DNA from 3 places in the Nesiotobacter zosterae genome. Region 1 is predicted to be linked to each of the others. Evidence: riboswitches for the same ligand, from Rfam matches in the RefSeq annotation. Region 1 holds a riboswitch; each other region holds the start of a gene.
The links. Region 1 has a riboswitch for thiamine pyrophosphate ahead of Q3Y58_RS11090 (hydroxyethylthiazole kinase). Riboswitches for the same ligand answer to the same signal wherever they lie in the genome.

Region 1 (10,028 bases):
TTTGTCACCTATAGGGGGGATCTCAGAATGACGAATGCCGCAGAGTGGGTTGCCAACTTTAAGCCACGCCCGTTAGGCGACTATTTCGATGACGCTTTGCGGCAATACCCCAACAAGCCTGCCACAGACTTCATGGGAAAGGGCCTGACCTATCGCCAACTGGGCGACGAGGTGGCCAAGGCCGCCGCAGGCCTTCAGCGCATGGGTTTCAAGAAAGGCGACAAGATTGGCATCTGCCTTCCCAATACGCCGTACTACACGATCTTTTATTATGCGATCTTGAAAATCGGTGCCACCGTTGTGAACTTCAATCCGCTCTATGTGGAGCGTGAGATTGCGTTCCAGGCGCGGGACGCTGGTATCAGCACAATGATTACGCTGGACCTGAAGGTTGTTTACGACCGTGTGGAAGCGGTGCGGAACGAAGGTGCGATTTCCCGCATCATCGTGTGTCCAATGGCCGACCTGCTGCCGCAGCCAAAGAAGCTGCTCTTCACACTGCTGAAGGGTGGGGACCGCGCCAACATTCCTGCTGACGATGCGCATGTGTTCTACAAGTCTGTCACGGCGAACGACGGCAAGTTTACACCTGCTGAAATCGACCCAAATGAAGACATCGCAATTTTGCAGTATACCGGCGGCACAACCGGCGTACCGAAGGGCGCGATGCTAACCCACGCTAACCTATCTGCAAACATGGAGCAGATGAGGGATCACTTTGTGGGGGCTCAGCCCGGTGAGGAAAGCAGCCTTTGTGTTATCCCGTTCTTCCATGTGTTCGCGATGACCGTTTCCCAAAACCTGTCGATCCTTATCGGCGCGGAGATGGTCATGATGCCGCGGTTCGAGATGAAGATGCTGCTCGATACGATCAAGCGGAAGAAGCCCACACTGTTTGCGGGCGTTCCGACGATCTACACGGCGATCAATAACTCCGAACTGACCAAGAACTACGATCTGTCTTCGATCCGTATCTGTATGTCGGGTGGTGCGCCGCTTCCGGTTGAAGTCAAGCAGCAGTTTGAAAGCCTGACTGGTTGCGTCCTGGTGGAGGGCTACGGCCTGACAGAATCTTCGCCTGTTGCCTGTGGTAACCCAATCGACCGCCCGGGCAAAGCTGGTTCAATTGGTGTTCCGGTTGGCGGAACGCAGGTTCAGTTCCGTAGCCTTGATGATCCGAAGCAGGAAGTCCCAAAGGGCGAGCGCGGCGAGCTGTGTCTTATCGGTCCTCAGATCATGAAGGGCTACTGGAACCGTCCGGATGAAACAGAGAAGACACTGGAAGACGGCAAAGTCCTGCACACGGGTGATGTTGGTTACGAGGATGAAGACGGTTTCGTGTTCCTTGTAGACCGTATCAAGGACCTGATCCTCTGTTCCGGTTACAATGTTTATCCGCGTGTGATCGAGGAGGCCATGTACTTGCATCCAGCGGTGGCTGAGGTGATCGTAATTGCGATCCCTGACGACTATCGTGGGCAGGCACCCAAGGCGTTTGTGAAGCTGAAGGACGGTCAAACAGCCACAGACGTGGAGCTGAAAACTTTCCTCAGAGATCACATCTCCAAGATCGAAATGCCCTCAGTCATTGAGTTCCGCGATGAACTGCCGAAAACACTGGTTGGCAAGCTCTCCAAGAAGGAACTGGTGGAAGAGGAAGCAAAGAAGCGCGAGATGGCAAACGCCTAGGCTTGTCGAGGGTGACGCTTGTAATTACAGGAGGGGAGCTTGCGGGCTCCCCTTTTTCGTTCAGGTTACCTTGTCGGCGACAGGTTGCTGGACGCGGCGCCCACGAACACTCTCGCGGTGCATTGTATAAAGCGAGGCGGAGATAATAATTGCTGCCCCAATATAGGTGGTCATTTCCGGCCAGACGCCGAAGAAGATAACGCTGATCACTGTGGCGTAGACGATGCGGGTATAGTCAAACGGTGCTATCACCGTCGCTTCACCTGCTCGAAGCGCACGAATGTTGCTCATCTGCGCGGCCCAGCTTACCGCGCCCAGAGCAGCAAGCAGCATGCATTCGGTAAGGTTTGGTGTCTGCCAGAAGTAGATACAGAAGGGCAACATTATGAGCCCGACAAGTACCGCCTGATAGGTGAGGATCGTGATCGGCTGATCCACCTGTGAGACCTTGCGCACAATGATGGCTACAAGCGCGGCACAGGCCGAAGCCAGAACGGCCATGAGGCTGTAGATGTTGAGACCAGCTTCTCCGGTCGGTTGCACAATGATGAGAACACCAACGAACCCGATGATGGTTGCGGCCCAGCGGTGCACACCAACGACTTCTTTCAAAAGCACAATAGCAAACAGTGTCATGAAAAATGTGCGCGCAAAGCCGAGCACTGTGCTATCTGCCAAGGGCAGTTCAATCACGGCGCTAAAGCCGAAGAACATGGCGCAAGATGCCAAAATGGTTCTGGCACCGTGGAGGAGCGGAGCCTTGGTCTTCAAGGAGCCCGGTAGGCCGCTAAAAATCGCTGGCGCGGAAATCAGGGCCATGATGCCTTGGCGGATTGTAAGCACCTGTGTGACATGAAGGCGCTCGCCGAGCGCTTTGACGAGCGCAGCCATTATCGCAAACAGCAGGGTTGCAACAAGCGCCCAGAAGATGCCCTTCAAGTTTCCCGGTAATGCGTTCCAGCGATGGTAAAGTCGTTTTTGAAGCGCGCTACTGGTGATGTTTGTGAACCCGTCCTGCGGGTTTTCGTCAAGCATTTGGGAACCTGGAGGTATTGAGTTGTGAAGTGCGCGAGGAGGGTTCAGGCGTGTCAGTTGGGCAGGCACATCGCTTCATACGCGCTTTGAGATCCTGATACCTAGCGGCTTTTTCAGTGCCGCGTCAAATGCCCAAGGTGTTTGGAGCGGGTTACGCCTATGGGCTGTCTTGCTGTCGTCTGCGCTCTATGTCTAGCATGCGCGTGATTTCCGATGGGGAAGGTGGCCTTTCCTATCGCTGCCGTTTTGAGCGGACACAAACGTTGTGAGAGGCTTGCTATGAATACCATGATGACCCAGAAGTTCGGTATTGGTGCTCCTGTTCGCCGGAAAGAAGATACATGCTTCCTGACAGGGAAGGGCCGCTACACGGACGATATCAAAGCTTCGGGTCAGGTGTTTGGCTTTATGCTGCGGTCTCCCGTCGCCTTTGCGCGTTTTAAGATCGAGGACATTGAAGAGGCGCGTGGGCTTGAAGGTGTGCATCTCATCTTGACGGCTGCAGATCTTGACGGTGTGAACCTCATGCCATGTGAAGCGGTGTTGAAGCAGATTGATGGCACCAAGCATCCTGTGCCGCCGCGCGAAGTCTTGTGTTCCTCAATGGTCCGCCATGTGGGGGATGCTATCGCCTTCATCGTGGCGGACACTGCAGAGATTGCGAAGACGGCGGCGGAGCTGATCCAGATTGACTATGAAGACCTGCCTCCAGCCATTGGCAGCAAGAGGGCCCTGCAGGCGGATACGCCCCTGGTTTGGCCCGAGTTCGGTACCAATACCGCTTTCGTGATCGGTCAAGGTGATGAGCAAAAAACAGAGGCCGCGTTTGAAAAGGCAGCGCACGTTACCTCGATCGAGGTGGTAAACAACCGTCTCGTGGCCAACTACATGGAAACAAGAAGTTGCATTGGGGAATATAGCCCTGAGGATGCCAGCTATACTCTGACGACCGGTACGCAGGGCGTTCATGATATGCGGGACATCATCGCTGATGACATCTTGCATATCGATCGCGCCAAGTTGAGGGTGATAACCCCGGATGTGGGAGGAGGTTTCGGAACCAAGATCTTCTGCTACCGAGAATACCCGTTGTGTCTGATTGCTTCCAGAAAGCTGGGAAGACCGGTCAAGTGGACCGGCGAGCGGACGGATCACTTCGTGACGGATTCCCATGGGCGAGACAACGTAAGTACGGCTGAACTTGCTCTCGATGCAGCCGGGCGCATTCTTGGCCTGAAAGTTCATGTAATCGCGGATATGGGGGCCTATCTTCATCAGTTCGGCGCAGCAATCCCGCGTATTGGCACGTCGATGTCGCCAGGGCTCTACGACATTCCTGCGGTTTGGGCAAAGGTGACCGGCGTCTACACCAATACCGTGCCAACGGATGCTTACCGAGGTGCAGGCCGTCCCGAAGCCGCCTATCTGATCGAGCGCTTGGTTGACAAGGCGGCATCAGAGATCGGCATGGATTCGGTTTCTTTCCGCAAGCTGAACTTCATCAAACCGGAGCAGTTCCCGTACACCACGCAGCTGAAGCGCATGTACGACACGGGTGACTTCTCCGGGCACCTTTCCAAAGCGATGGAGGAGGCGCAGTGGGACACTTTTTCAGAGCGTGAGGCGGAGAGTTTGTCGCGCGGCATGTGGCGCGGGATCGGCGTTAGCTCCTACATCGAGGCCTGTGCTTTTCCAGGAGGAGAAGAGGCGACCGTTGAGCTGAACGAAGATGGTACGGTCACCCTGTTCATTGGCACGCAAACCAATGGACAGGGACATGCCACGGCTTACGGGCAGGTGGTTGCGCAGGAACTGGGTCTGACCCTTGAAGAAGTGGAGCTGGTGCAAGGTGATACGGCCCGCATTCGAAAAGGGGATGGGACTGGCGGTTCTCGGTCCATTCCACTTGGTCTGACATCAACTCTCTCGGCAACGAAAACCTTGGCCCGGCAGATCAAAGAGCTTGCCTCCGAAAAGCTGGAGGTTGGCTTGGAAGATCTTGAGTTGGCAGAGGGTGTGGTTCGGGTGGTTGGAACGGATCAGCGTCTCTCGTTCTCTGAGGTTGCTGCACTTTCACCCGACAAACTTCGTGCGATTGATGAAGTGAAACAAGCGGAATGCACATACCCGAATGGCACACACATTTGCGAGCTGGAGATTGATCCGGAGACAGGCATAGTCCAGATCGAGAATTATGTGATCGTTGATGATTTTGGTGTTACCGTGAACCCGCTTCTCCTTCAGGGACAGGTTCATGGGGGTGCCGTTCAGGCGATCTCTCAGGCGCTGTGCGAGCGGACGGTCTATGATGATGATGGTCAGCTCCTGACAGCCTCGCTGCTGGACTATCAACTCGCAAGAGCTGCAGACATGCCGAGCTTTAATTTTCAGACACACAATGTGCCTTCCACAACAAATGCGCTGGGCATAAAGGGGGCAGGTGAGGCCGGCACCATCGGCGCGTGTGCGGCGGTCATGAACGCATTAAACTCAGCCTTGCAAAAGCATGGCGGGGTAGAGCAGATAGATATGCCCGCAACGCCAGAACGTGTGTGGATGGCAATTCAGAAAGCAAAAGCCTAGGCGCATTGAACAAGTCTTGGAATGAATAGGCCGGGCAGCCTGATTGCATGACTGATATGTCATAAACGCACTTGCTCTTGACAGCGAAGCAAGAGACTAACACCATCTGTGAAGGTGATGCTGCAACAGCATGTTGCTGGCGTGCCTTCCCGCCTTGCTTCCTTGTGTGAAGCTCTCTGTCTTTCTTCTAAAAATGCTTGGGTGACCAGCTGGCATTTCTTCGTCTTTTACTGGCCGACGGTTCCCATGCGCTTTTTAAAAACAGATCCCCACTTTCGCGCCCCAAAACCCAAGATGCCGCCAGACGCCCTGCCTCCAGCAACGGGTGAGGATGCCCGTCCTCTGATCGGCATTGCGTTCAAGGTCGCTTCCACCTTCAGCTTCTTCATCATGGTCAGTGCAATCAAGCTGGTTTCTGAAGATGTGCCTATCACTCAGGTGGTGTTTGCGCGCAACTTCTTTGGCATGATTCCGATCCTGATCATGATGATCGTGAATGGCCAATTGATCATTGCTGCAAAGACCAACAGGCCTGGTACCCACATTTCACGTGCTGTAATTGGGGTAACGGCGATGGTTTGCAACTTCTGGGCATTGAGTTTGATCCCTCTGCCCGACGCAACCGCCATTGGCTTTGCTGCGCCGCTTATTGTTGTTGTGCTGGCTGCCTTGGTGTTGAAAGAAACGGTTCGCATCTTCCGTTGGAGCGCGGTGGCCGTTGGTTTTGTCGGAGTTATTATCACCGTGTTGCCGCATATGGGGCAGGGCTCGGGTGATACCTTCAGTCAGAACCTTGGCGTCCTACTCGCGTTCGGGGCGGCGTTTTTTGGTGCTGTTGCGATGATTACCGTTCGCAAGCTTTGTGAGACAGAACGCACGTCGACCATCGTGTTTTGGTTCACCATGGCTTCAACGGGGATGTCGTTCCTCACGCTGCCGTTGGGTTGGGTCTACCCTGATGTTGCCTGGGTCATGCCTTCCTGGCTGGATATGCTGTTTCTCGTCGGTGTAGGCGTGTTTGGCGGCATTGGGCAGTTGCTGCTTACACAAAGCTATCGTTTTGCCGATGCCTCAACCGTGGCGCCTTTCGACTACATCAATATGGTCTGGGCGATCGTGTTCGGTTTTTTGATTTTTGCTGAAGTTCCAACACCGGAGGTGCTTGTCGGTTCAGCTATTGTGATCTCGGCAGGCATATTCGTCATTTACCGAGAACGGAAGTTGGGTTTCGAGCGCACCAGGCCGGGGCGCGCGTCCACTCCTTCCAAGTCCTGATGAAAAAGACCGGCCTGTGCCGGTCTCTTGCTTAGAATGCCTTGAAGGTGATGATTGTCTTGGTGTCTTGAATGCCTTCGAACTGATGGACCTTCTCGCTGACGAAGTGACCAATGTCCTCGCCATCTTCAATGTAAAACTTCACCATCAGGTCGAAGTCACCTGATGTGGAGTAAACCTCCGAAGCGATTTCTGCATCTGCGATTTCGTTGGCAACCCGGTAGGTCTCACCAAGCTTGCACTTAATCATCACGAAGAACGGTGTCATTCTGAAGTCCTCTTGCTCCCCACGTCGCGTTGTTCACGAGTCAGCGCACATCTGAGCGTGTTCCCTTTTGAAACGCAAGCCATACCAGAGGCTTCGACCGAGTTCTGTGAGCAGCTTTTAGCACGTTTTCATTTTGCATTGTGTTCCTACGTTGTTTTTGTTAGGCCGATAAACAGTCTCATGGGGGTGCCGCGGTGGCTGAGAGGTCTTTGGACCAACTCCTTGAACCTGATCCGGCTTGTACCGGCGGAGGGAATTGGGATGACGATATTGCCTTGCCGCCTCAGGCCATTCCTTCGGAGGTGGACACGATGACTGACTTTCACTCAAAGAACATTTGGGATGTGTTTGCGCGCGTGCGCCAGCATGTGCCAAGGGTACATTGCTTGACCAATGTTGTGGCACAGGAGTTGACGGCCAACGTGCTGCTAGCAGCTGGCGCGATACCTTCCATGACCATTGCGCGGGAAGAAGTGGAGACCTTTGCTGGGTCTGCCGATGCGCTTCTCGTCAATCTTGGGACGCTTGACGCGGGACGACGCGACAGCATGGCGGCAGCTACCGCTGTTGCAACAGAGAAGGGCATCCCCTGGGTGCTCGATCCTGTAAAGGTCGACCGATCTCCATTCCGTGCGGACTATGCGATGTCGCAGTTGGCTCAGGGGCCAAGCGTGCTCAAAGCCAACGAAGGTGAACTGGAGACCTTAAAGGCGGGCCTGACCTTGCCGTTGCAAACCGTGGTGCTTTGCACGGGGGCCGTTGATAGGATTTCCCGGCAGGGCACCCAACTGGGCCTTCGAAATGGGGCTGAGGTGATGACCCGCGTTACCGCAATGGGCTGCTCCATGGCGGCTCTTGTGGCCGCGTGCTGCGCCGTTGAGGAGGATCATTTGCTGGCCACCTTGAGTGCGGCCGCAGTCTTTGCTGTCGCCGGGGAGATTGCACACAAGGCAAGCACAGGGCCGGGGAGCTTCACTCCAGCGCTGCTTGATACCCTCTACACATTGGAGTGGGATCAGTTTGAGCAAGTGCTAAGATTAGAACAAGAACACACCGAGGAGATTTGAGGGGACCAATGACTGCAATCGCTTTGACTATTGCTGGATCGGATTCAGGCGGCGGCGCCGGTATTCAAGCGGATTTGAAGGCATTCTCCGCTCTCGGTGTCTATGGTGCCAGTGTTCTGACTGCCCTTACCGCACAAAACACCAAGGGTGTGACCGGTATTCATTCCGTGCCAGCCGCCTTTGTTGGCGCGCAGCTGGATGCCGTTCTGTCGGATTTGGACGTGAAGGCAATCAAGATCGGTATGTTGTCGCAGCCGGACATCATCGCGGAGATTGCCCGCAAGCTTGATCAGTACGACTGCAAGAAGGTGGTGCTCGACCCTGTCATGGTTGCGACATCCGGTGACGTTCTGCTCCAACCGGAAGCGCGTACCAATTTGACAGAGCTTCTGTTTCCGCGTGCGAGCATCATCACACCCAATCTTCTGGAGGCTGCTTTCCTCTTGGGTGATGATCCGGCCCAAAATGCCGAGGATATGGAACGGCAGGCGGCGGCCCTTCTGAAAATGGGCGCGAAAACCGTGCTTCTGAAAGGTGGTCACGGTAACGATAATGAAGCCTCGGATTTGTTTTTTTCCGCAGAGCAGTCTAAATGGCTTCGAGCTCCACGTTTTGCCACCGAAAACACCCATGGCACAGGCTGCACCCTGTCCGCTGCAATTGCGGCGGAAATGGCCAAGGGAAAAGCGCTGAGCCCGGCTGTTGAAGCGGCGAAAGCCTACATAAGCGGTGCGATTGAGATGGCGGACACACTTGAAATTGGCGAAGGGCATGGCCCTGTGCACCACTTCTATAAGTTTTGGTAGAAGGTCCGAGAGATGACTGAAGAATACAACAAAAACGGTATGACGCGCCGCCAGACTTTCAGTCTGGTAGGAGCGGGGGCCGTAGCCGGAACGGCGCTGGCTGCGCCTGCATTGGCGCAAGAGCAAAACGCGGCGGTGATCGAGTGGAAGATGGTGACTTCATGGCCGAAGGGCCTGCCGGGGCCTGGTCTTTCTGCTCAGCGGGTATGTGACCGCATCAACACCATGAGTAATGGTCGTATGCGCGTCCGTTTGTATGCGGCGGGAGAACTCGTGCCTGCCTTCGAAGTGTTCGATGCGGTTTCTGGTGGCGTGGCCCAAATGGGGCATTCCGCTTCCTTTTACTGGCAAGGCAAGATGCCAGCTTCCGTGTTTTTCACCACCGTGCCATTTGGCTTGACACCTGAAGAGCACAACACCTGGATCGAGTATGGTGGTGGTCAAGAATTGTGGGACCGCCTTTATGCTCCCTTTGGGGTGAAGCCATTCATGGCAGGGAATACAGCTGGAACCATGGCTGGCTGGTTCAAGAAACCGGTGACGTCACTGGAAGATCTGATGGGGTTGAAAATCCGCATTCAGGGATTGGGCGGCGAGATCATGCGCCGTTTGGGTGCAACGCCCGTGTCGATGGCATCCTCGGAGATCTATGCGGGTTTTGAGTCCGGCGTTGTCGATGCGGTTGAGTTCCTCGGTCCGTGGAGCGATGCGGCAATGGGCTTCCAGCAGGTTTCCAAGCACTACTATGGGCCGGGTTTCAACAAGCCGAATGGCACTGGTGAGGCCTTGATCTCGGCCGTCGCATTTGAAGGGCTTTCAGAGGATCTGCGCCTGATTGTGGAAGAGGCTTGCCGAAGCGAAAATGCTCAGGCGCTGGCAGAAGCAAACTGGATGAATGCGCAGGCGCTGGAAATGCTGAGTGCGGAAGAGGGTATCAAAACGGACCGGTTCCCGGAGGCCGTGGTGACCGCCATGCGGCAGCTTTCCGCTGAAGTTCTTGAAGAATACGCCTCAAAGGATGAATTGACTGCACAGATATTCGAAAGTTATCGCAGGGCGATGGCAGTCGTATCTCCGTGGAGTGATTTGTCTTCAGCTGATTATTTGATGGCGCGTCGCAAATAGTTATCCAAGGTCTCACTGGTTTGGGACTGGTAACTACCTGCGAAATTGTTGCAAATTTGTCGAAAGTTCACGGCGGCCTCTGAAAGGGGCCGCCGTTGTCATGTCTTCCGTTGAGGTTTAACTCAATCACGCCAAACTCGGAAAAGTTACCTCGGGGCATGGGAGGGATGACGTGACCGG
Region 2 (10,028 bases), on a different contig from region 1:
CAGTGGACCCTGCAACCCGTTCCAATACCTCCGTCTGTCTGAAGATCGTAGATGCAGACGTAGCAGCTCTTGATGCTGCCGAACAGGCCGCCTTTGCTAAGGCGCTTGTTGCAGCTCTAGATGCTGAGGGCGTGGCTTATGACATTGGTGCTTATCGTGATGCACCGTCGGGCCTGCGCATCTGGTGTGGTGCCACTGTTGAGACCTCGAATGTTGAGGCCTTGCTACCGTGGCTGGATTGGGCGTTTGCCGTTGAAAAGGCGAAGCTGACAGCTGCCCGCTAACAAAAGCGGCTGCTGCCTTTCTTGAGATTTTTTGAATAGAGAATGAGCATTCCGGCGCGTTGGGGCGCCGGACCCTGCTTCCTGCGCAAAAGGAACGTGTCATGGCTCCTAAGGTACTGATTTCTGATAAGCTTTCTCCTGCCGCTGTTGAGATCTTCAAAGAACGCGGCTGTGAAGTGGACTTCCTGCCTGACGTTGGCAAGGATAAGGAAAAACTGGCTGAGATCATCGGCCAGTATGACGGTCTTGCAATTCGCTCTGCGACGAAAGTGACAGAGAAGATCCTTGCCGCTGCCGACAACCTGAAAGTGATCGGCCGTGCCGGTATCGGTGTTGATAACGTTGATATTCCGGCCGCAACGACCAAGGGTGTGATCGTGATGAACACGCCTTTCGGCAATGCCATCACAACGGCAGAACATGCAGTTGCAATGATGTTCGCCGTCGCCCGCCAGCTTCCTGCCGCAGACACTTCCACACAGGCTGGCAAGTGGGAAAAATCCAAGTTCATGGGTACTGAGATTACCTCAAAGACCCTTGGCCTGATTGGGTGCGGAAACATTGGCTCCATCGTTGCCGACCGTGCCATTGGCCTGAAGATGCGTGTTGTTGCGTTCGACCCGTTCCTGTCTGATGAGCGTGCGCAGGACATTGGCGTGGAAAAGGTGGATCTTGATACACTTCTTGCCCGTGCAGATTTCATTACCTTGCACACCCCGCTGACCGACAAGACGCGCAATATCATTGATGCGGCTGCCATCGAGAAGATGAAGAAGGGTGCCTACCTCATCAACTGTGCCCGTGGTGGTCTGGTGGATGAAGTTGCCCTGCGTGCAGGCCTTGATTCCGGCAAGATTGGCGGCGCTGCCGTTGATGTGTTCGTTGAAGAGCCTGCCAAGGAAAACCCGCTGTTTGGCGCGCCAAACGTTGTTTGTACGCCGCACCTTGGGGCCTCCACTACCGAGGCGCAGGAGAATGTTGCGCTGCAAGTGGCGGAGCAGATGGCTGACTATCTGGTGAAGGGTGCCGTATCAAACGCGCTCAACATGCCATCCATCACCGCAGAAGAAGCGCCTAAACTGACACCGTTCGTCAAGCTGGCCGAGCTGCTGGGTTCCTTTGCCGGACAGGCCACTGAAACAGGCATCAAGGGCATTCGCATCGAGTATGAGGGCGAGGTTGCTGAGATGAACGTGAAGGCCATGACGGCCGCTGCGGTTACCGGCGTTCTTCAGCCGCTGCTGCAGACCGTGAACATGGTTTCTGCGCCGGTCATGGCGCGCGAGCGTGGCATCACCATCGAAGACATTCGCCGCGAACAGCACGGTGTTTATGAGAACTACATTCGCCTGACGATTATCACAGAACGTCAGGAGCGCTCTGTCGCCGGTACTGTTTTCTCCGATGGCAAGCCACGTATCATTCAGATCAAGGGCATCAACATGGAAGCCGAACTGGGTGAAAACATGCTCTACGTCACCAATGATGACAAGCCAGGCTTTATCGGCCAGCTCGGTTCCATTCTCGGTGAGGCGGGCGTCAACATCGCAACTTTCAACCTGGGCCGTAAGGCTGAGGGCGAAGAGGCGATCTGTCTTGTTGAAGTGGATGGCCAGATTCCAGCGGACGCTCTGGAAAAAATCGCAGCCATTGGCCAGGTCAACCAGGTCAAGCAGCTGCACTTTTAAAAACAACTAGAGCAGCGTCACCTTCCTCCCAGGGAAGAAGCGGGTCTCCATTGAGGCCCGCTTTTTTGCATTTTACCTCAGGCTTGCCCGCAGGCGCGTGAACGCTCGCCCATCCATGATGAGTAGAGCCAAAGCGATCAGTGCGATGCCCAACCACTGGTTCGCTTCCAGACGCTCATGCAGAAAGACAGCGCCCAGCATGATGGCGCTTACTGGCACAAGGAAGGTGACCAGTGCGGCGTTGGTTGCGCCTGCCCGCTGCAAGATGCGGAAGTACAGAAGATAGGCCAATGCTGTAGAAACGACGGCGAGCATGACAACGGCTGCCCAAGTGTTAATCGGCACAGTGGCCAGCTCGCTGCTGGAGGTAGTCATGAGAATGACCGGGAGCAGGATGATCGTCGACCCAGTCAACTGGCCTGTGGCGATCGAAAGGGGTGGCAGTGCCTTGAGCCGCTTGGCCATTGTCGCCGCAAACGCGTAGGACAACGCTGCGCCAAGGCACGCGATTTGGGGCAGAATGCGGTAGGTGTCTCCAAGGAGGGCGTCGGCACCCAGCATGACTGCAACGCCGCAGATGCCCACGAAACCTGCCAGTATCTTTGCCCCGCTCAACCTTTCATCCTGCGTCATCTGATGAGCGACCAGCATCGTGAAGATGGGGGTGAAGGCGTTCAGAACGGACGCAAGACCTGATGCAATGTGTTGTTGGCCCCAAAACAGCAGCGAAAAGGGAATCACGTTGTTGATCAGCCCCAGCGCCAAAAACTTCAATGGCCATGAACCGTGAAGGGGTAGGCGTTTTCCAAGAATGAGCAAAACGGCCCACAGGGTGCACGCCGCGATGAAGACCCGAAAGAACACCAGGGTGAGTGGCGGCAGGAACGCGACAGCAATCTTAGCAAGAAAGAATGAGCCGCCCCACAAGAGCGACAGACACAGCAGCATGGCCAATGCGATCAGGTCCAGTTTCGGCGCTTGGGTCATGCGATCTCCAGTCTTTTGCCGCGAAATTGAATTGGTCGTTGTCACACCACTAAGAGAGATCAAGGAAACAAACCAATCCGATTTGCGAGTGGCTCAAAGCCTGTTCCTTGAAGAAAACGCAATAAGCCGCAGGGAAGCTTGGGAAAAGAAGCACGTAAAAGACTCGTCAGACGCGTTTGATGGGGCTATAAGACCAAGGAAATGCCCCGGGCTTTCGTCCGGGGTTTCTTATGTGTGATATCTGTTTGCACGCCTGAGCAAACTTTGAAGTGGAAGGGCCGCTACAAGGTCCAGCCAACCGCCGCCGTAGGAGGGCGAAAAATCCATGGCCAATGTTGTAGTTGTCGGCTCCCAGTGGGGTGACGAAGGTAAGGGCAAGATCGTTGACTGGCTGTCTGAGCAAGCTGATGTCATCGTGCGTTTTCAGGGCGGCCACAACGCTGGCCACACACTTGTAATTGACGGTGTGAGCTACAAGCTTTCTCTGCTTCCTTCCGGCGTTGTGCGCGGCAAGCTTTCTGTCATTGGCAATGGCGTGGTGGTTGATCCGCATGCGCTGGTTTCCGAGATTGACCGTCTGAAGGAACAGGGCGTTGAGATCACTCCTGAAATCCTCCGCGTGGCGGACAATGCAACGCTGATCCTGTCCATTCACCGCGAGCTGGATGCGCTTCGTGAGAATGCAGCTTCTGAAGAAAACCGCATTGGCACCACCAAGCGTGGCATTGGCCCTGCTTATGAAGACAAGGTGGGCCGCCGCGCTGTTCGCGTAATGGATCTGGCAAACCTTGAAACTCTTCCAGGCAAGATCGACCGCATGCTGGTGCACCACAATGCGCTTCTGCGTGGTCTTGGCGAGCCGGAAATCTCCGCCGATGCAATCTACGAAGAACTGGCAAGTGTTGCTGACAAGATCCTGCCATTCATGGAACGTAGCTGGCAGCTGCTGGACAATGCGCGCCGCGAAGGCAAGCGTATCTTGTTTGAAGGCGCACAGGGCGCGCTGCTGGACAATGATCACGGAACCTATCCATTCGTGACGTCCTCCAACACCGTTGCGGGTCAGGCTGCCACTGGCTGTGGCCTTGGTCCGAACTCTGTCGATTACGTTTTGGGCATCACCAAAGCTTACACAACCCGCGTGGGTGAAGGGCCGTTCCCAACCGAACAGCAGAACGAAGTGGGTGAGTTCCTTGGCACCCGCGGTCACGAGTTCGGTGTGGTGACTGGTCGTAAACGCCGCTGTGGCTGGTTCGATGCCGTTATCGTCCGTCAAACCGTTTGCACTAGTGGCATCAGCGGGATTGCGCTCACCAAGCTGGACGTTTTAGATGGTCTTGATGAAATCAAGATTTGCGTTGGCTATGAGTTGGATGGCGAGCGTATTGACTATTTGCCTGCTTCTCAGGGAGCACAGGCGCGGGTTGTGCCGATCTATGAAACGCTGCCAGGTTGGAAAGAAACCACCAAGGGCGCACGTAGTTGGGCCGATTTGCCTGCTCAAGCTGTGAAGTACGTACGACATGTTGAGGAATTGATTGGTGCACCTGTTGCATTGCTCTCGACGAGCCCTGAAAGAGATGACACAATTCTCGTTCAGAATCCTTTTCAAGACTAAGCCGTTAGCAGAGTAACTCTGGGGGGCTAAAGACGGATAGATGGCGGACTATTACTCCGTTTTAAAGAAGACAATTAACGGTCTTCAGGAAAACACTGGCTCAGCGCGGCGCGGTGTGTATCAACGTGCTCGCTCAGCTATTGTAAAACAGCTGCAGAACTATGATCCGCCACTGACCCCTTCGCAAATTACCGAGGAACAGCTCAAGCTCGAAGAAGCAATTCGGAAAGTGGAAGCTGAGGCCGCCCGTGCCTCCCTCGGTCTGGGGAGTGCACCTGCCCAGCCCGCAAAGCAACCAACTGCCGCGCCCGGTGGCGCGTCAGGCGGGGCGCATGCTGGCGTAGCGGGGCCTGCAACTTCGCAGCCTGCACAAAGGCCGCCCGCGCCACCGCAGACAGCTCAGGCACCGGTTCCTCCGACACAACCTCAAAGACCACCTGCTTCGACTTCCCCTTACGCCGCAGAACACGCCACCCAGACAACGGGTGCCGCTGGTGCAAGCGGAGGGGCTGCCGAGGCAAACAATGGTCCTGCGGAACCAGATGTTTTCAAGCAGGCCGTAAAAGCTGCTTCTGATCTGGGTGCGGCTGCGCATCAGGCAAGCCAGAAAGCGCGAGATCAGCTACCTGGCGCAAACGATGCCAAACGCGAGCCGGATTTGGGTGATGTGCCTCCGGCGGAGGTGCAGCCTGCCGTTTCGAGCGCTTACCGGCCGAAGCCCCGTGAGGAAGATGTTTGGGTGCCCGGCGAAGCGCGCAAGCAAGCCCTTGCGGAAGAGGCCAAGGACGACGCAGAAGCACCTGAATTGGCCAAGCGTCCCCGCGGCAAGCAAAGGGCTGCAAAGGCATCCAGCGCGCTTGCGGGCGATGCTGGTTTGTCGGAGGAGGGACTGCGGCCCTCACGTATGCCGCAGGTAATTGGCATCTTTATTGTTCTGGCCCTTCTGGGGGCTGGTGGTTACGCGCTGTACTCCCAAAAAGATGACCTGATGACGCTCATCGAGCCAACGGTCACTGATGGGGGATCTGACTCGGCCCAACCAGCGCCTGCCGAAGAGCCGGAGGAACCTGCCTCCAACAAGAACACCGACCGTCTTCTCAATGATGACGGCTCTCAGGTCTCACCAGACGCGCGGGCTGTGTCGACGCAGCGAGTCACTTCCGTGAGCCGGGATGTTACCAATCCGGGCTCTGGTGCTGAGGCAACGCCGCCGCCAAGTCAACCAGTGACGCCACCAGACATTCCATCGCCAGATGAGGTGGATGCGGTACCGGTGACCACCAACTCTGTGCGCCCTGCAGAAAGCTTGACAGCTGAAGCCGAGCAAACAGCGGTTGCGCAACAGGGCATCCTTTATGAAGAAGCGGCCAATCCGGGCGAGTCAGGGACCGCGTCTCGGGGCAACGTCATGTGGTCGCTGGATCGGGGCGACAGCGCTGGCAGGATCGTCAAGGCTGTTGCGGTTATGCCAGATCGCAATGTGACCATTACCATGTCGATCAAGCCGAATGCAGACAACTCTTTGCCTGCAAGTCACTTGCTTGAGTTGAGATTCGATCTGCCACGAGACTTCGCCGGGCAGGGCATTGCCGAGGTGCCGGGCATTATCATGAAACCGACCGAGCAGGCCCGGGGCGAACCTCTGGCCGGTGCTGCGGTCAAGGTATCCGACAACTTCTTCTGGATCGCGCTTTCTGATGCCGAGGCTGATCGGGTGACGAACATGAAGCGTCTTGAAGAGCGTGAGTGGATCGACATTCCATTGCTCTACAACAACGGCAAGCGCGCCATTCTGACCTTTGAAAAAGGTGTTTCCGGCAATCGTGTGATTTCACAAGCGCTTGAAAGCTGGAACTAGCTCGCGAAAAATTATATTCTAAAACAAGGCGTTGGAGAGGTTCTCCAGCGCCTTTTTCTTTTTCTGCTGCGTATTTCGCTGCAGCTGCCCTTGAAAATGCCGGGGGAATCTATAGGTTCTTGCGTATCCGAGGGGTGCTCCTTGTTTGGAGCTGAGATGGTACTGCCGAACCCTTAGAACCTGATCCGGGTAATACCGGCGAAGGGACTGGAACCTGAGCCTCTTTATTCCCGGGTCTCCGTAGCTGACGTGCATGTAGGTGCACAGAAGGGAGATCCACATGATCCAATCTTGTAGCATTGCCAGTTGCTGTGGCCATGTCCGAACGCGTTGTTTCCGGGCAGTGGTTTCGCATCGCGGTGCCACATCTTGCGCGAGGACGCGCTGATGTGGCTGGTGTCCAGAGCCTTGCGTATCCTCGCGGGTATCGCGGTTTTTGTTGCATTTTGGGAAGCGGTGGTTCGGGTTTTTGCCCTGCCATCCTTCATGCTGCCATCTCCTATAGCTGTGTATGAAGCATTCACTCAGCAGTGGTCGTTTCTGCTGTACCACGCGTCGATCACCGCAGGTGAAACGGTACTCGGTTTCATCTTCGGTGTTTCAGCGGGCGTTCTGCTGGCGTTGATCATGAGTTCCTCAGAGATCATGCGCCGGTTTCTGTTGCCTCCCATCACCGCAACGCAGTCTTTGCCTGTGTTCGCCATCGCGCCGCTTTTGGTGCTGTGGTTTGGTTTTGGGCTCGCGTCAAAAGTGGTCATGGCAGTTATTGTCATTTTCTTCTCGGTTACATCCACGTTCCATGACGGCTTGCGGCGAACTGATCCGGCTCTGCTGGATTTGGGGCGGCTCTACCGCCTGAACAGGTGGCAGCGTTTGCGATACATCCGCATTCCCGCTGCGCTACCAGCTCTGGCGTCCGGTATCCGTATTGCCGCCGTCTTTGCGCCCATTGGCGCAGTGGTGGGGGAGTGGGTTGGAGCCAAGGGAGGCCTTGCCTTCATCATGCTCCAGTCCAACGCGCGCATGCAAACAGACACCATGTTCGCAGCGCTCATCCTACTTGCCATCATGGTTCTTATCCTGCGCGGTCTCGTCGAGCTGGCGGTCGTGCGCCTTATTCCCTGGCAACAGGAAAAAACTTGAGAAAGGCTCTGCCCATGAAGCGTTTCATCGCTTTGTTCATTGCCGCCATGCTGGCGGGTAGTATTCAGGTGCAAGCGAAGGAAAAGCTCACCGTCTTGATGGACTGGTTCGCCAACCCGGACCATGCTCCCTTGGCTGTGGCGCAAACCCGCGGCTTCTTCGAGGCGCATGGTCTGGAAGTGGAGTTGATTGAACCCGCTGATCCAGCCATGCCACCCAAGCTGGTTGCTGCGGGTCAGGGGGACATCGCCATCTCTTATCAGCCTGTTCTGCATGCACAGATCGACGAGGGCATGCCGCTGTCGCGTATCGGGACGTTGGTGGCAACACCGCTCAACACCTTGATTGTGTTGAAGGATGGCCCCATCAAGACACTTGAAGACCTCAAGGGCAAGCGGGTTGGCTACTCCGTTTCCGGCTTTGAAGACGCAATGCTTGGCGCCATGCTGAAGCAGGCTGGGTTGACCATCGAAGACATCGAGTTGATCAACGTGAACTTCTCCTTGTCTCCAAGTCTTCTGGCCGGACAGGTGGATGCCATCATTGGGGGATATCGGAATTTCGAGCTGAACCAGCTTGAAATCAAAGGGTCTGCCGGTCTCGCCTTCTATCCGGAGGAGAACGGAGTTCCGGCCTATGACGAGTTGATCCTCGTCGCGCACAAGGACAAGGTGGATGACCCGCGCTATGCCAAATTCATGGCCGCGCTGGAAGATGCAACCGTGTACCTGATCAATCACCCGCAGGATTCTTGGCAGGCATTTTTGGAGCTTTACCCAAATCTGGATGATGAGCTGAATCGCCGGGCTTGGGGCGATACGTTGCCGCGCTTTGCCAAACGTCCTGCAGCGCTGGATGAGGGGCGCTACGAACGCTTTGCCAACTTCATGCTGGAGGCTGGTTTGATCAAGACCGCGCCGCCGGTTGAAAGCTATACAGCGGTTATTCGCTAAAAGAAAAAGCCCCGGTCGCTCAGCGGTCCGGGGCTTCTTAACCTGGTTGTGTGCTGGAAGATTATCCAGCGAGCAGAGACTGTTGCTGCTCTTGAGCCTGTTGGGCAGATTGCATGACCGCCTTTTGAACTTTCTCAAAAGCCCGGACCTCAATCTGGCGCACGCGCTCGCGGCTGACCCCAAACTCCTCGGAGAGTTCTTCAAGCGTCAACGGCGATTCTGAGAGCCTGCGTGCCTCAAAGATACGGCGCTCACGGTCGTTGAGAACGCTCATGGCGTCTTTCAGCATGGAGCGGCGGGAATCGAGTTCTTCCTGCTCAGCCAGAATGCTCTCTTGGCTTTCGCCATCGTCCACCAGCCAATCCTGCCATTCGCCGGATTCGCCTTCCGTGGAACGCAGCGGCGCATTGAGAGAAGCATCCCCGCTCAAACGGCGGTTCATGTTCACAACCTCGTCCTCGTTCACGCCGAGGGTGGTTGCGATTTCTTTCACCTGATCCGGACGCAGATCGCCGTCTTCAAGCGCCTGAATCTTACCCTTGAGGCGGCGCAGGTTGAAGAACAACCGCTTTTGATTTGCGGTGGTGCCCATCTTTACGAGGGACCAGGTTCGCAGGATGTATTCTTGAATTGACGCCTTGATCCACCACATGGCGTAGGTGGCCAAGCGGAACCCTTTGTCTGGTTCAAAGCGTTTGACAGCCTGCATGAGGCCGACATTACCTTCGGAGATAACCTCGCCCAGAGGCAGGCCGTAGCCGCGGTATCCCATGGCGATTTTAGCCACGAGGCGCAGGTGAGAGTTCACGAGCCGTTCCGCAGCCTGAGCTTCGTCATGCTCCTTGTACCGCTTGGCGAGCATGTACTCTTCCTGCGGCTGAAGCATCGGGAACTTGCGAATTTCATCCATGTAGCGGCTGAGGCCGCCTTCACCTGAAGAGATTACTGGCAGATTACGGGCCATTTATGCACCCCTTTCCGTTACAAGCTATGTTTCCCGTGCCCTATCGGCACTTGACGGGCAAACACTCACTGGCGCCTCCATTGTGAGCACGCCAGACGCATTGATATGGGGGCATTATGGCCTATTCGCTACCTCTTTGTGGAGAAATTTTGTTTTATGCATCCCTAAGAAGTGAGAGGAGTGTTTGAAAATCTTCTGGTAGTGGAGATTCAAAGGCCTTTACTTCGCCTGTTCTTGGATGTTCGAAGACAAGCAGGCCAGCATGCAGGGCCTGACGAGAAAACTCTCCCAAGGCTGAGCGGGCGGGCTCGTCAAAGCGTTTGTGCCGGGTTTTGAAACCGGCACCGTAGTCCATGTCGCCAATGAGCGGGTGTCCAAGGTGCGCCATATGAACGCGGATTTGGTGCGTTCGTCCTGTCTCCAAGCGGCATTCCATAAGGCTTGCAAGGGGCTCGCTGTCCTTTGGGCCGAAGCGTTCCTTGACTTGCCAATGGGTGATGGCTGTGCGACCAGCCGTCTTGACCACGGCGATC
Region 3 (10,028 bases), on a different contig from region 1:
ATGAGCCACTGGTTGAACTTGAAACCGACAAGGTCACTGTAGAGGTGCCCGCGCCAGCGGCGGGTACTCTCGAAAACATCGTGGTCAAGGAAGGCGATACCGTAGAAGTTGGTGCGCTCCTTGGTGCCATTCTGGAAGGCGCAGCCGCTGCTGCACCTGCTCCGGCGAAAAAAGAAGAAGCAGCTCCAAGCTCTTCTGATGCGCTCAAGTCTGCTGAGCCCGTTAGCGTTGTTGTGCCGTCTGCTGGTGAAAGCGTCACTGAAGCTGAAGTCGGTGAATGGTTCGTGAAGGTAGGAGATGCCGTAAAGGCGGACGATACCCTTGTTGAACTGGAAACTGATAAGGCGGCTCAGGAAGTGCCAAGCCCTGTAGCGGGTACGGTCATCGAGATTGCGCAGGCAACAGGGTCTACCGTTGAGCCGGGTAACCTGCTTTGCAAGATCGCCCCGGGTGAAGGCGCTGCTGTAAGTACACCTGCACCTGCCGCCGCAGCTGCTGCGCCAGCGCAACCTGCTGCTTCCAGCCCTGCACCGTCTACTTCGATGCCTCCGGCACCGTCCGCCTCCAAGATGCTGGCAGAAAAAGGCCTGTCCCCAGATCAGGTCGCAGGTTCCGGCAAGCGTGGTCAGGTTCTCAAGGGAGATGTGATTGCAGCTGTTGCATCAGGTATCTCCGCCGCACCGGCAGCACAGGCCGCACCTGTTGTTGCACGCGCACCATCGTCTCCTGAAGATGAAGTTCGCGAAGAACGTGTCCGCATGACCAAGCTGCGCCAGACCATCGCCCGCCGCTTGAAGGATGCCCAGAACACCGCAGCAATGTTGACCACTTACAACGAAGTGGACATGAAGCCGGTGATGGATCTGCGCAAGCAGTACAAGGACATCTTTGAGAAGAAGCACGGTGTGAAGTTGGGCTTCATGGGCTTCTTCACGAAGGCTGTAACCCATGCGCTCAAGGAAATTCCTGCGGTCAACGCAGAGATCGATGGCACGGACATCATCTACAAGAACTACGCCCACATTGGCGTTGCTGTTGGCACGGACAAGGGCCTGGTTGTACCTATCGTTCGCGATGCCGACCAGATGTCCATTGCAGAGATTGAAAAAGAGATCGGCAACCTGGGCCGCAAGGCGCGTGATGGCAAGCTCGGCATGGCCGACATGCAGGGTGGAACATTCACCATCTCCAACGGCGGTGTCTACGGCTCTCTGATGTCGTCTCCAATTCTGAATGCACCGCAGTCTGGTATTCTGGGCATGCACAAGATTCAGGAGCGTCCTGTAGCCATGAATGGTCAGGTCGTCATTCGTCCGATGATGTACCTTGCGCTCTCTTATGATCACCGCATCGTTGACGGCAAAGAGGCTGTAACCTTCCTCGTTCGCGTCAAGGAAAGCCTCGAAGATCCGCAGCGTCTGGTTCTGGATCTCTAAGAAAATTCAGCGTTGCCCGGCCTTCGCGCCGGGCATCTCGCTTTCCCGTCCTCGGGCTCACGATTTACATAGGGATTAGAATATGTCCTACGATCTCGTCGTTATCGGCACAGGTCCTGGCGGCTACGTGTGCGCCATCAAGGCGGCTCAGCTTGGTATGAAGGTGGCCGTTGTCGAAAAGCGCAAAACCCACGGCGGCACCTGCCTGAACATTGGCTGCATTCCGTCCAAAGCACTGCTGCACTCCTCCGAAGTGTTTGAAGATGCGACGCACAATTTTGAGAAGCTCGGCATCAAGACCTCCAAGCCTAAGGTTGACTGGAAGGCAATGCTTGCCAACAAGGAAAACGTTGTTGAGAGCAACGTGACCGGCATCGACTTCCTGTTCAAGAAAAACAAGGTTGAAGCGCATCACGGCACGGGCCGCATCCTGAGTGCCGGTAAGGTGGAAGTCACCGCTGAAAACGGCTCAACCTCTATTCTTGAGACAAAGAACATTGTCATTGCGACTGGCTCTGACGTGATGTCTCTGCCGGGCATCGAGGTCGATGAAAAGCAGATCGTTTCCTCCACGGGCGCTCTGGAACTGGAGAAGATTCCAGGTAAGCTGGTTGTCGTCGGCGCTGGTGTGATTGGTCTGGAACTGGGCTCTGTTTACGCGCGCCTTGGTTCTCAGGTCACCGTTGTGGAGTTCATGGACAAGATCCTTGGCCCAATGGATGCCGACGTCTCTCGCCAGTTCATGCGCATGCTGAAAAAGCAAGGCATCGAGTTCAAGATGTCTTCCAAGGTAACAGGCGTTACCAAGAAGGGGCGCGGTCTGGAAGTGACAGTAGAACCAGCCGAAGGGGAAGCGCATGCTGAGACCATTGACGCTGATGTGGTTCTGGTTGCAATCGGTCGCCGCCCTTACACGGAAGGCCTCGGCCTTCAGGAAGCCGGCGTTGAGCTGGATGAGCGTGGCCGGGTGAAAACGGATGCGCACTTCAAGACCAACGTGAATGGTATCTACGCCATCGGTGATGTGATCACGGGTCCTATGCTGGCTCACAAAGCTGAAGATGAAGGCGTTGCTGTTGCCGAGATCCTCGCCGGTCAAGCCGGTCACGTGAACTACAATGTGATTCCGAGCGTTGTATACACGGCCCCGGAAGTGGCGTCTGTTGGCAAGACCGAGGACGAGCTTAAAGCTGAAGGCGTCAAGTACAAGGCAGGCAAGTTCCCGTTCACGGCGAACGGCCGCGCAAAGGCGATGCTGTCAACCGATGGCATGGTCAAGGTTCTTTCCGACGCCGAGACCGATCAGGTTCTTGGCGTTCACATCATTGGCCATGGCGCAGGCGACATGATCCATGAAGCCTGCGTCCTGATGGAGTTTGGCGGGTCTTCGGAAGATCTGGCTCGCACCTGTCACGCGCACCCGACCATGTCCGAAGCGGTCAAGGAAGCTGCTATGGCAGTGTTCGCCCAGCCAATTCATATGTAGTTTGCTACCTAAAAGTAAAAGACAGAGAAAAGGCCGATACGTCATGCGTAGCGGCCTTTTCTATGAGGGGGCTGTCTTCATCCCTGTTCACATTTGCACCTTTAGGTTGATGAGCATTCAGCACTGAGATCGGGGGAACGGAAATGTCTGATGGGTATGACAAGTATGTAGATGACCAAATACGAAAAGCGGTCCATTCTGGAACGAACTCACATGCCGACCCGGCCGTTCGCGCCCAAGCGGCGATGAAGGGCATTTACCTTGAAGATACGGCTTCCGGGCAGCGTTCTCCAGTACATCAAACCCCAACGATAATCGGGGGAAATTCCGATGCCATCGACAACATGTGGGACAAGATGCCTTGGTGGGTTTATGCGGTCTTTGCCGCGATCGGAGCAGTAGTCGCGGTAACTGTATTTGCGCCAAACGCACAGCCTGATGGCCAGCTTCTGGTCGCAGCAGCCGGTGCAGGGATCGGCGCTTTCAGTTTGCTGGTCTTACGCGCACTCTCACACATGCTGCTGTGGGCGGCAATCTTGGGCGGTCTGGCCCTTGTGGCATTTGCGGTTCTGGGCGGAGGCTGAAGGGTTTCAGTCTCTCAGCAAGATGAAATTACGTTTTAGGTTCTTGCTCTCGTCGCCATGCACGCTTGTCTTCATGTGCACCTCAAGGCGGTCTTGACCTGGCAAAACATTGAGGTGCTGAGACTTGAAGATGCCGCCGTATTGGAACAGCATGATGCCGGATTGATGGAGCAATCCATCACTCCAGCCCCAAGAACAATCGCGCGGGCGGCAAGAGGTTTGCACCCGTGCACTGATTTCAGGTGCGGACCCAGTGCAGTCGACTTTCAGGTGCATTCGGCTCAGATCGTGAAGTTCCGCCTCTGGATTGTACCACTCGCCGGCAATATGGGTCGGGCATTGGCCGCGCTCCGTTGCATGAACACTATCCGTATCCGCAACTAAAAAGCTCGTTGCCACGAGAATGGTCAAAATAAGCGTAAGGCCAATCATGTCATGCTCCCCTTGCACATCTAGGGTCGTGGGCGGCCCCTATACAGTTGTGCTGATCAAGCGTAACGCTGTTTTGCCTGAAATACCAGTTTTGCCAAGTCAGCGGACGCTTTTCCTGGCATATGATCCCCGCATATCGCCGAAATCACAGCAACTCCTGCCGCGCCATGGGCGATTACTTCCTCGGCATTGCTGTGGTTGATTCCGCCGATTCCCACCACAGGAAGGCTGCTTTGCGCGGTGAGCGCACCGAAAGACTTGATTCCAACATCATCGGCGTCGGCCTTGGAGCCGGTTGGATAGCAAGCGCCGATGCCAAGATACTGCAGAATTGCCGGATCAGCGGCATCAAGATCTGTTTGACTTGAAACGGAAAGGCCCAAGACCTTCTCGGGGCCAATCAGACGGCGCGCATCGGCAGCACTCATGTCACTCTGGCCCACATGAACGCCGGGCGCATCTACCGCCAGAGCAACATCGACCCGATCATTTACAATGAGTGGGATGCCCTTTGGCTCCAGAACAGCCATCATGCGCCGCGCAAGGTCAACTTGCTCACGAGTAGAGCCAGTTTTGTCACGAAGCTGCACCAGCGTCGTTCCATTGTTCACTGCCGCCTCCACCACGGCCACCGGATCTTGTCCGGGGCAGTCCTGAGGGCCAATGATGAGATAGACGGAAAGGTCAATTTGGGGCATCAGAGACTATCCAGTTTGCCGGCTTCCTTCACTTGCTCAGGCGTCAGGTGATAAAGCTGATTGATGATGTCGACCTGGAGGCTGGCAGGCCCTGCCGTGTCTTGAGCGGCAGTTTCGCTAGCTAGACCCAGGAACAGCAGCGCATGCGCCGCGGCCTCCAGCTTGTCTTCTGCCACGGCAACCGCAGCACCGGTCAGGGCGGTTGCAGTACAGCCGAGACCCGTCACGAACGGCATGAGCTCGTGGCCATTTTTCACGGTCAGAGTACGTTCTCCGTCAGTGGTGTAGTCGGTTGGTCCGGAGACCGCGACCACGGCCCCGCTCGTTCTGGCCAGTGTTTTGGCCGCAACCAGCGCCGCCTCGGAGCTGTCGGTGCTGTCAACGCCTTTTCCGCCTGAACCTTCGCCGGCTAATGCCATGATCTCGGAGGCGTTACCCCGAATGACGGTAGGCTTGAAGGCCAGCAGCTCTTTGGCAAGGTTGGTGCGGAACGTCAGTGCGCCAACAGCCACAGGATCCAGCACCCAGGGGCGGCCAGCTTTTTGCGCAGCGGCACAGGCCAGCTTCATGGCTTCTGCCTGCGCGGGGGTCACGGTACCCACATTTACAACCAGCGCGCCTGCTACCGAAGCCAGTTCAGGAGCTTCCTCAGGGCCATCAACCATCGCAGGGGAAGCGCCAATGGCGAGCAAAGCGTTCGCAGTGGTGTTAGCCACCACAATATTGGTCATGTTGTGGACCAGCGGGCTGGTCTGTCGAATTTTGGTGAGGGTCTCACAAGCGCTCTCGATCAGGTTCATCGATACTTCCTTTGTGAGCGAGGAGAGCGAGAAAGAAGAGGGCTCAAGCGTGTTTGCCGCCTAAGTTTGTGATCGCTCCCTTCGCTGGCATTATCCAGATCAGGTCATACGGGTCTAATCTCAGCCCTTTCGGGCACCCCGGTTCACAGGGAATAGACTAGGTGTGAAACCCCGGAAATTCAACGGGCTTCAGCCCGAAAGGTGAGGATTACCGACGTGGATGCGCCTTGTCATATGCATCAAGCAAGCGAGCGCTGTTGACTTCCGTATAAATCTGCGTGGTTGAAAGGCTGGCGTGGCCAAGCAATTCCTGAATGGAGCGCAGGTCGCCGCCGCCAGAAAGCAGATGCGTTGCGAAGGAGTGGCGCAAGGCATGGGGCGTCGCCGTGTCCGGCAGGCCAAGAGCGCCGCGGATTTTCTGCATGGCGAGCTGGATCGCGCGCGGGTTCAGCTTGCCGCCGCGCACGCCAACGAACAACGGTCCCGTTGGCTCCAGAGTGTGCGGGCACTGAGCCTTGTAGTCTTCGATTGCCTCAACAATTACGGGCAGAACAGGAACGAGCCGCTCCTTGCCGCCCTTGCCGCGAATGCGAATGGACTTGTCGCTCGGCTTTGGTGCTGTTGCCGGTGTCAGGGAAAGGGCCTCAGAAATACGAAGCCCGCATCCATAAAGCAGCGTGAAGACGGCGGCATTGCGCGCTTCCACCCAAGGGGTGTCTTCAAAGGCTAAGTCCTTGCTGACAATCGTTTTTGCGTCTTCCACGTTGATGGGTTTCGGCAGGCTGCGGGGCAGACGCGGGGTGCGGACAGCCGCTGCTCCGGCAGCATTGACCTCGCCCCGGCGCTCCAAGAATGAGAGGAATGAGCGTACACCTGCAAGGCCGCGCGCCAGAGTGCGGGTCTGCGCCCCGGTTTGGCGACGGCGGGCCAGAAAGCCACGGAAATCGGCCGGTCTCAAGTCCTTGAGGTCGTTGATGGCAGGCGCGCCGCCCAAATGATCCGTCAAAAACCGCAGGAATTGGCGAACGTCGCGCTCATAGGCTTCCAGTGTGTTCTCTGAAAGCCGCCGTTCTGACCCCAGATGATCAAGCCAATCATCAATCCCGGCGTTCAGGTCCGGTTGCGCGATGATCAGCAGTTGGTCGGTGTTATCTGCAGGATTTGCCATGACACGAGCTAACCCAAAAACACTCTAGGAATGGTTACCGAAGCCTTGCGAAATCAGGAACCCGGCGCGATGAGCGGATTTGCGTTGTTTTGAATAAAAAGGATACGTTGGTTGCGTTCAAGCTCCCAATCGGAGGGCGGATCCATCTCATTCCAGTTCAGGTACATGTCGCGCTCCTCATCGGTCAGCGGCATGTTGTAGGTCGCATTCATATAAAGGTAAGCTCGGGCGATGTCCCCTCTTATCCCCTCTTGGGGCTCCATGACCTTAGCCGTGAAATCTATCTCGAAGTCACAAGCGCCATAAGCGCGTGGCTCGCCTTCCAAAGAAGAGATGCGGAAGTTGGAACGATCTCCGTTCAATTCGCCAACAGCGGGGACAAGATTGTGAAGGTCGGCTTCCATGGCTCGGAACTCAGCATCCACTTTGCCACAGCATCGACGCCCCTTGTAGGTCTTGCCCTTTGAAGTGACGCAGGCCTCATGCCCTTCGCTCCAACAGACCCGGTCCTTGCCAAACCGGGAAGCGGGCACGATGTGCTCCCACTCGATCCGGCTGCCGCGTTTTGCATTCTTGCGAGGCTCATAGCCGCAGGACGCCGCGTCTACTTGTTTCTCGTCGGAGTAGCTGCAGCCACAGTAAAAGCTGGTGCGCTCGGACACTTCTTTATAGATGGAGCGCTCAAGATGCTTTTTTGCGGTGCTGAATGAGAAATCTGGCTGAGCAAGTGAGGGGCCGCTCAGCAGGATGAGAAGAAGCGTGCAGAGCCAAAGGCGGAACGTTGCCATTATCGTTGAAACCTGTCTTGTGCAGTCTTGTTGCTTTCAAGAGAGGTGGACGCAGGGCGCTTAAGAATGTGTTAAGCATGCCGCTGACTTTTGAATGGCCTGCATTCTTCTGTGTAAGAGCGTCGCAAAATGAAAAAGCGCAGGCCCGAAAACCTGCGCTCCAACAAACTCAATTGTGCTCGGCGAGCTGATCAGACGATGCTCTGACCGGTCTTTTCCCAATCCTTCATGAAGGCTTCCAGCCCCTTGTCGGTGAGTGGGTGCTTCACGAGAGACTTCAGTGTTGCAGGTGGAATGGTCGCCACATCGGCACCGATCAAGGCACAATCCTTCACGTGGTTCACGGAGCGGATGGAAGCTGCCAGAATTTCGGTTTCGAACGCGTAGTTGTCATAGATCTGACGGATCTCAGCAATCAGGTCCAGCCCTTCGACGTTGATGTCGTCAAGACGGCCAATGAATGGAGAGATGAAAGTCGCCCCGGCCTTGGCTGCCAGCAGTGCCTGATTTGCCGAGAAGCAAAGGGTCACGTTGGTCTGCACGCCCTTGTCGGAAAGAACGCGGCAAGCCTTCAGGCCATCAAGGGTCAGCGGAAGCTTGATGCAAATGTTGTCGGCGATGGCAGACAACTCTTTCGCTTCGGTCAGCATGGCTTCTTTTTCCATGGCAACCACTTCTGCGGAGACAGGGCCGTCTACGATGTCGCAGATCTCAGCAATGACCTCTTTCATTGGGCGGCCAGCCTTCATGATCAGTGACGGGTTGGTGGTAACACCGTCGAGAAGGCCTGTTTCTGCCAGCTCACGAATTTCTGCAGTGTCAGCAGTGTCGACGAAGAACTTCATGCCAAAATGGCTCCTGTTTTCATTCTTCCAGCCCCAACCTGTTGTTAGATGGGGAGGTTATCCAGAAATGAGTCTATGACGTGCCTTCTTTAGCCTAGACTGCGTTGATCCTACAGTCTTCTATATGCAAACCAACAAAAGGACTTGAGGCTTGGAAGGAACTGCGGAAATTTTTGGCGACCTACCTCTTGGAAATCAAGCGCTAATTGTGCCTGTGCTGGTTCCAGTCGCTGTCGCAGGCCCTTATTCCTATAAAGTCCCACAGGGAATGCAGGTTCGGCCGGGCTCAATCGTGCGAGTACCGCTGGGCACCCGCACGGTTGTCGGTGCGGTCTGGGACGGGGAGCCGGATGGATCGGTTAACCCCAAGAAATTGAAGAGCATCGAACACGTTTACGACGCCGCTCCTCTTGGAGAAGACCTGCGCCGCTTTGTGGACTGGGTGGCAAATTGGACACTTGGTGCGCCGGGCATGGTGCTGCGCATGGTGCTGCGCTCAGAAGAGGCGCTGGAGCCAGAAAAGCAGGTGCTCGGCTTTCGCCGCATCCTTGGCAAGGAGCCGGAACGGCAAACCGCTGCCCGAAAGCGCGTGCTTGAGCTGTTGGACGAGGGCATGGCCTGGACCAAGGCCGGCTTGGCTGGTGCTGCGGGCGTGAGCCCTTCTGTTGTGGATGGTTTGAAAGAGCAGGGCGTCCTTGAGACAACCTTTCTCCCGGCAACGCCGCCCTTGCCGGATCCTGACCCCAACCTGCCCGGACCAACGCTCACCCCGATGCAGTCCGAGGCTGCCGAGCGCCTTGTGGCTGCCGTCGGCCACGGCTTCAAATGCTTCCTGATAGATGGTGTCACGGGCTCCGGTAAAACCGAGGTCTATTTTGAAGCGCTGGCAGAAACCATGCGCAACGGACAGCAGGCTCTCATCTTGCTGCCGGAAATTGCTCTCACCAGTCAGTTTCTTGAGCGTTTTGAACGGCGCTTTGGTGTCCGGCCTGCCGAGTGGCATTCACAAGTGCCCGCCAGGCGGCGCGAACGGACATGGCGTGGTGTCGCCAATGGCGAGGTGAAGGTTGTTGTCGGCGCCCGATCTGCGTTGTTCCTGCCGTTCTGCAATCTTGGTCTTGCCGTGGTCGATGAAGAACATGACGGGGCGTACAAGCAAGATGACCGTGTTCCTTATAATGCACGTGATATGGCCGTCGTTCGCGGACACATTTCTGGGTTTCCCGTAATCTTGGCCAGCGCAACGCCCTCCGTGGAAAGCCGGGTGAACGCGCAGCTTGGCCGCTATGAATTGGTGTCCCTGCCAGAGCGGGCGTCCGGCGCTGAGCTGCCCGAGCTGGTCGGCATCGACATGCGAACGGATGGACCGGAGCGGGGCCGCTGGCTGGCTCCCACCCTCGTGCGTGAGATTCAGGAAACGCTGACAGATGGCAATCAGGTGCTCCTGTTCCTGAACCGGCGCGGTTATGCACCGCTAACGCTATGCCGCTCGTGTGGACACCGGTTCCACTGCGAAAACTGCTCGGCATGGCTGGTGGAGCACCGGTTCAAGGGGCGACTCGTTTGTCACCACTGTGGTTATTCGCAGCCGATTCCAGACAAATGCCCGGAATGCAGCAAGCCTGATACGCTGGTGGCCTGCGGCCCAGGCGTGGAAAGAATAGGTGAAGATGTCGCAGATCTCTTCCCTGAGGCCCGTGTTTTGGTGCTGTCGTCGGACCTGCCGGGCGGAAATGAGCGAATCAAACGAGAAATGGAGCTCATTGAAAAGGGCGAAGTGGACATCGTGAT

Region 2: another riboswitch for thiamine pyrophosphate. It lies ahead of Q3Y58_RS17665 (ABC transporter permease); the one in region 1 lies ahead of Q3Y58_RS11090 (hydroxyethylthiazole kinase).
Region 3: another riboswitch for thiamine pyrophosphate. It lies ahead of thiM (hydroxyethylthiazole kinase); the one in region 1 lies ahead of Q3Y58_RS11090 (hydroxyethylthiazole kinase).

The regions. Positions count from the first base shown of each region.
Region 1 covers NZ_JAWXVZ010000006.1:244,187-254,214, forward strand. The annotation lists gene Q3Y58_RS11065 (long-chain-fatty-acid--CoA ligase) at 28-1,689, shown strand; gene Q3Y58_RS11070 (DMT family transporter) at 1,750-2,724, opposite strand; gene Q3Y58_RS11075 (xanthine dehydrogenase family protein molybdopterin-binding subunit) at 3,004-5,307, shown strand; gene Q3Y58_RS11080 (DMT family transporter) at 5,425-6,582, shown strand; gene Q3Y58_RS11085 (Lrp/AsnC ligand binding domain-containing protein) at 6,614-6,850, opposite strand; TPP riboswitch at 7,023-7,122, shown strand; gene Q3Y58_RS11090 (hydroxyethylthiazole kinase) at 7,162-7,917, shown strand; gene thiD (bifunctional hydroxymethylpyrimidine kinase/phosphomethylpyrimidine kinase) at 7,926-8,723, shown strand; gene Q3Y58_RS11100 (TRAP transporter substrate-binding protein) at 8,736-9,848, shown strand; gene Q3Y58_RS11105 (OmpP1/FadL family transporter) at 10,021-10,028, shown strand, end outside.
Region 2 covers NZ_JAWXVZ010000014.1:30,193-40,220, reverse strand. The annotation lists gene Q3Y58_RS17690 (phosphoserine transaminase) at 1-284, shown strand, start outside; gene serA (phosphoglycerate dehydrogenase) at 386-1,972, shown strand; gene Q3Y58_RS17680 (DMT family transporter) at 2,045-2,959, opposite strand; gene Q3Y58_RS17675 (adenylosuccinate synthase) at 3,285-4,577, shown strand; gene Q3Y58_RS17670 (hypothetical protein) at 4,618-6,435, shown strand; TPP riboswitch at 6,556-6,660, shown strand; gene Q3Y58_RS17665 (ABC transporter permease) at 6,823-7,578, shown strand; gene Q3Y58_RS17660 (ABC transporter substrate-binding protein) at 7,593-8,531, shown strand; gene rpoH (RNA polymerase sigma factor RpoH) at 8,593-9,495, opposite strand; gene Q3Y58_RS17650 (RluA family pseudouridine synthase) at 9,650-10,028, opposite strand, start outside.
Region 3 covers NZ_JAWXVZ010000001.1:173,434-183,461, forward strand. The annotation lists gene odhB (2-oxoglutarate dehydrogenase complex dihydrolipoyllysine-residue succinyltransferase) at 1-1,436, shown strand, start outside; gene lpdA (dihydrolipoyl dehydrogenase) at 1,519-2,922, shown strand; gene Q3Y58_RS00825 (hypothetical protein) at 3,066-3,506, shown strand; gene Q3Y58_RS00830 (hypothetical protein) at 3,513-3,938, opposite strand; gene thiE (thiamine phosphate synthase) at 3,995-4,636, opposite strand; gene thiM (hydroxyethylthiazole kinase) at 4,636-5,436, opposite strand; TPP riboswitch at 5,498-5,587, opposite strand; gene Q3Y58_RS00845 (tyrosine recombinase XerC) at 5,645-6,604, opposite strand; gene Q3Y58_RS00850 (endonuclease) at 6,658-7,392, opposite strand; gene fsa (fructose-6-phosphate aldolase) at 7,584-8,237, opposite strand; gene Q3Y58_RS00860 (primosomal protein N') at 8,389-10,028, shown strand, end outside.